One region of the Caldimonas sp. genome, then DNA from elsewhere that is predicted to be linked to it. Evidence: riboswitches for the same ligand, from Rfam matches in the RefSeq annotation. Region 1 holds a riboswitch; the other holds the start of a gene.
What was found. Region 1 has a riboswitch for glycine ahead of gcvT (glycine cleavage system aminomethyltransferase GcvT). Riboswitches for the same ligand answer to the same signal wherever they lie in the genome.
Positions count from the first base shown of each region.

Region 2: it holds a riboswitch for glycine, as region 1 does, so the genes downstream of both, ACK42S_RS02430 (D-amino acid dehydrogenase) here and gcvT (glycine cleavage system aminomethyltransferase GcvT) in region 1, are expected to answer to the same signal.

Region 1 covers NZ_JBKBVU010000134.1:5,274-7,655, reverse strand. Annotated here, with positions in the region: partial or broken gene ACK42S_RS12725 (electron transfer flavoprotein-ubiquinone oxidoreductase) at 1-788, shown strand, start outside; glycine riboswitch at 864-954, shown strand; glycine riboswitch at 965-1,085, shown strand; gene gcvT (glycine cleavage system aminomethyltransferase GcvT) at 1,143-2,267, shown strand; gene gcvH (glycine cleavage system protein GcvH) at 2,302-2,382, shown strand, end outside.
Region 2 covers NZ_JBKBVU010000012.1:7,022-9,403, forward strand. Annotated here, with positions in the region: gene ACK42S_RS02420 (YihY family inner membrane protein) at 1-649, opposite strand, end outside; gene ACK42S_RS02425 (nucleotide pyrophosphohydrolase) at 741-1,058, shown strand; glycine riboswitch at 1,133-1,233, shown strand; gene ACK42S_RS02430 (D-amino acid dehydrogenase) at 1,407-2,382, shown strand, end outside.

The DNA.
Region 1 (2,382 bases):
ATATCGAGGGCGGCAAGCGCCTGAGTTATGGCGCCCGCGCCATCAACAATGGCACACCCCAGGCCCTGCCCAAGACGGTGTTCCCGGGCGGTGCCCTGGTGGGCTGCGACGCCGGCTACCTCAATGCGGCGCGCATCAAGGGCAGCCATGCCGCCATCAAGAGCGGCATGCTGTGCGCCGAGGCCGTCTTCGACGCCGTGACGGCCGGGCGGTCGGCCGACGAGCTGACGGCCTACCCCGAGGCTTTCGAGAAGAGCTGGCTGTACGAGGAACTGCAGCAGTCGCGCAACTTCAAGCACTGGTTCAAGAAGGGCCCGCTGGTGGGCAAGCTGATGACCGGGGTGGAGCAGTGGCTGCTGCCCAAGATCGGCATCCACAGCCCGCCGTGGACCCTGCACCGCGACCAGCCCGACCATGTCTATCTCAAGCCGGCCGACCAGTGCGAGAAGATCGTCTACCCCAAACCCGACGGGACGCTGACCTTCGACCGCCTGTCCTCGGTGTTCGTGAGCAACACCAACCACGAGGAGAACCAGCCGGCCCACCTGACGCTCAAGGACTCCAGCGTGCCCGTGGCGGTCAACCTGAGCCGGTTTGCCGGGCCCGAGAGCCGCTACTGCCCGGCGGGCGTGTACGAATTCGTCAAGGGCGAAGACGGCAGCGACCGCCTGCAGATCAACGCGCAGAACTGCGTGCACTGCAAGACCTGCGACATCAAGGATCCGACGCAGAACATCGTCTGGGTCACGCCGGAAGGCGGTGGCGGGCCCAACTACGCGGGCATGTGACCCCCCGCCCGGGCGCTGCCTCGGGGGATATTCGGCGGCCCCGGGGTCGCCATTTTCTTGGCCGGTGAATTACACTGGCATCTGTCAGGAGAGAGCCCCTGCGGGGGCCGCCGAAGGCGCAGGGCCCAAGCCCGAACGCTCAGGCACCCAGGACTGACAAGCGCCTTGTGGACAAGGCGTTCCTCACTGGAGAGAGGCCGGGCGACGATGGTCATCCGGCCCACCGAAGGGGCAAGCCGCTGCGGCTGAAACAGTCAGGCGGCCAATCTCTCAGGTAAAGCGGACAGCGAGGGCAGCACATGCCGGACCGGCTTTCGGGACGGCATGCTCGCATGACAGCCCCAGGAGAACGCCATGTCCGCCCAAGTCTCGACGCCCGCGCTGCTGCGCACGCCCCTGTACGCCCTGCACCAAGAGTATGGCGCCCGCATGGTGCCTTTTGCCGGCTATGAGATGCCGGTGCAGTACGAAGGCATCATCGCCGAGCATCGGCAGTGCCGCGAGAGTGCAGCCCTGTTCGACGTCTCCCACATGGGCCAGATCCGCTTGGTTGGAGAAGATGCCGCCCGCGCCCTGGAATCGTTGGTGCCGGTGGACGTGATCGACTTGCCGGTGGGCAAGCAGCGCTACGGCTTCTTCACCAACGCCAGCGGCGGCATCCTCGACGACCTGATGATCACGCGTCGGGAGAACGATCTGCTGCTGGTGGTCAATGCGGCCAACAAGCAGGCCGACCTGGTGCATCTGAACACCCACATCGGTCACCGCTGCACGGTGCAGGCCCTGCCCGACCGGGCGCTGCTGGCCCTGCAAGGTCCGCTGGCCGCCGACGCCCTGGCCCGTGTGAACGCCGATGTGCAGCGGCTGAGATTCATGACGGGTGATCATTTCACGCTCGCCGGCAAGGCCTGTTTCGTGACCCGTTCGGGCTACACCGGGGAGGACGGTTTCGAGATCTCTGTGGCCGCCGAGGACGCCGAGGCCCTGGCCCGCGTGCTGTTGATGCAGCCCGAGGTGAAGCTGGCCGGCCTGGGCGCTCGCGACACCTTGCGCCTGGAAGCCGGCCTGTGCCTGCACGGGCACGACATCGACGCCCAGACCACACCAGTGCAGGCCGCGCTGGCCTGGGCGATCCAGAAGGTGCGCCGGCCCGGCGGCGCCCGTGCAGGCGGCTATCCCGGCGCCCAGACGATCGAGCTGCAACTGGCCCAGGGGGCCCTGGTCAAGCGCGTGGGCCTGCTCGGCCTGGAGCGAGCCCCGGTGCGCGAGGGCGCCAAGTTGCTCGATGCAGCCCGTCACAACGCCGGTCACGTCACCAGCGGCACCGTAAGCCCCACGCTGGGTGTGCCCATCGCGATGGGTTACCTGCCGGTCAACCATGCGGCCACCGGCTCCATCGTGCATGCCGTGGTGCGCGAGAAAACCCACCCGATGCGGGTGACGGCCCTGCCCTTCGTGCCGCACCGCTATTACCGCTGATCACCCCGTTTTCCATTCCATCCAGGAGTCCTGCATGACCGTCAAGTACACCCCCGACCACGAGTGGATCGAACTCGATGGCGACGAAGGCGTCGCCACCATTGGCATCACGCCC
Region 2 (2,382 bases), on a different contig from region 1:
CGAAGGCCTGTTTGCCGGCTTCCAGTGCGGCCGCGCCGAGCAGGCCGCCCAGCAGCGCCTCGCGCCGGCGCACGGGGGCATGGGGTATCAGGTAGAACAGCAAGCTCAGCATCGCAAGGCTCAGCGCGGCCGGCCCCAGCGTCCACACCGCTTCGGCGGCCGGCGGCCAGGGGCTCAGCAGGCCTTTGGACAGGGCCCAAGCCCGTGAGCTGGCCCACAGGCTCACGCCCAACACCAGCGGCCCGGCAGCCAGCATGGGCAGATACAGTGCCAGACGCTTGAGCCACGGCCGCCCCTGGCGGACCTGCCAGATGCGGTTGAGCGTCGTCTCCACCGTGAGCATCATCGCCAGCGCGGCCACGAGCAGCAGGGCCGAGCCGCTCCAGCTCAGTGCCTGGGCGTTGTTGGCAAAGCGCCCGAGGTGTTGCAGCACCGGCTGCGCGATGTCCGGTGGCAGCAGATGCGGCAGCCACAGAGCTTCCAGTGTCTGACGCAGTGGCCGAAGGGCAGGCACTTGGGTCAGTAATGCAAAGCCCACGGCCAGCAACGGTACGAGCGACAGCAGCGTCGTGAAACTCAGGCTGCCGGCCGCCTGGGCCAGGCGGGCGTCGCGCAGGCGATCGAGGAGTCGACGAAGGCGGGAGAGCATGGCAGGCACGAGGGGCCGGTATCGGGCGCGGGGCGGATTGTCCGAGAATCGAGGCCACCTTTCCCGTGAAGATTCGACGCCGGAGGCGCCCATGACGGATTCCCTGGCCGCGCTGGCCCAGCGCCTGCAGCAGTTCGCCCAGGCGCGTGACTGGCAGCGCTTCCATTCGCCCAAGAACCTGGCCTGCGCCCTGGCCGTGGAGGCCGGCGAGCTGCTGGAGCATTTCCAGTGGCTGAGCGAGGCGCAAAGCGGCCACCTCGATACGGCCAGCAAGGCCGAGGTGGCCGACGAGATGGCCGATGTGCTGCTGTATCTGGTGCAGTTGGCCACGGTGATGGAGGTCGATGTGCTGGAGGCGGCCCGGCGCAAAATCGAACGCAACGAGCAGCGGTTTCCCGCTAGCCGATGAAGCGGCAAGCGGCTCGGAGGGGACGCGGCGCAGCGCTTCAGGCACAATGGTGTCATGGCTGCCCCACGGCGGCCATGGTGATGTCGGGAGAGCCTGCCGGGGGTGTGTTGGCCCAGGCGGCGCCGAAGGAGCAACCGCCCCGGAAACTCTCAGGCCCAAGGACCGGCATCGTCCACCGACTCTGAAGAGCTGCCGGCCGTTCGCGTCGCCGGTCAGCACCGAAGGAGCAAGCGGGAGCTCCATGCGCCCGCGAATCTCTCAGGTCCGCAACAGAGGGGGCGTCCAGGCTGCGGTTCGCGCAGCCCGGGCTCCATCCTCGACGCGCGGCTTTCCCTGAGAGGAGCTCTCATGCCTTCCATTGCAGTCATCGGCGGTGGCATCACCGGCGTCACCACCGCCTATGCCCTGGCCCGCCGCGGTCTGGCCGTCACCCTGTTCGAGCGCCATCGCTATGCCGCGATGGAGACCTCCTATGCCAACGGGGGGCAGTTGTCGGCCTCCAACGCCGAGGTGTGGAACCACGCCGCCACGGTCTGGAAGGGCCTGAAGTGGATGCTGAAGAGCGACGCGCCGCTGCTGGTGAACCCGCGGCCGAGCTGGCACAAGCTGAGCTGGTTTGCGCAGTTCATCGCCAGCATCCCGCACTACCGCCGCCACACCATCGAGACGGCGCGCCTGGCGATCGCCGCGCGCGAGCACCTGTATGCGTGGGCCGACGAAGAGGGCATTGACTTTGATCACCGGCGCGAAGGCATCTTGCACATCTACCGCGACCGCTCGGGTTTCGAACATGCCCGCCGCGTGTCTGCTCTGCTGGCCGCCGGCGGGCTGCAGCGTCGCGCCGTGACGCCCGAGGAGATCCGCGCGATCGCGCCGACGTTGGCGGGCCGCTATTTCGGCGGCTGGTACACCGACAGCGACACCACCGGGGACATCCACAAGTTCACCCACGGGCTGGCGCAGGCGGCGCAGCGCCATGGCGTGCGTTGCCTGTACGGCCAGGACGTGCGCCGGCTCAAGGCGCTGGACGACGGCGTGCGCGTGACGCTGGCCGGGCCTGGCGGCGAGCACGATCTGCGTTTCGACGCGGTGGTGGTGTGCGCCGGCGTGGCCAGCCGGGCCCTGGCCGCGCAGCTCGGCGACCGGGTCAACGTCTATCCGGTGAAGGGCTATTCGATCACCGTGAACCTGCTGGACCAGGCCAGCCAGGCCGCCGCACCCACGGTGAGCCTGCTCGACGACGAGACCAAGATCGTGACGAGCCGGCTGGGCGTGGACCGCTTCCGTGTGGCCGGCACGGCCGAGTTCAACGGTGAGAACCGCG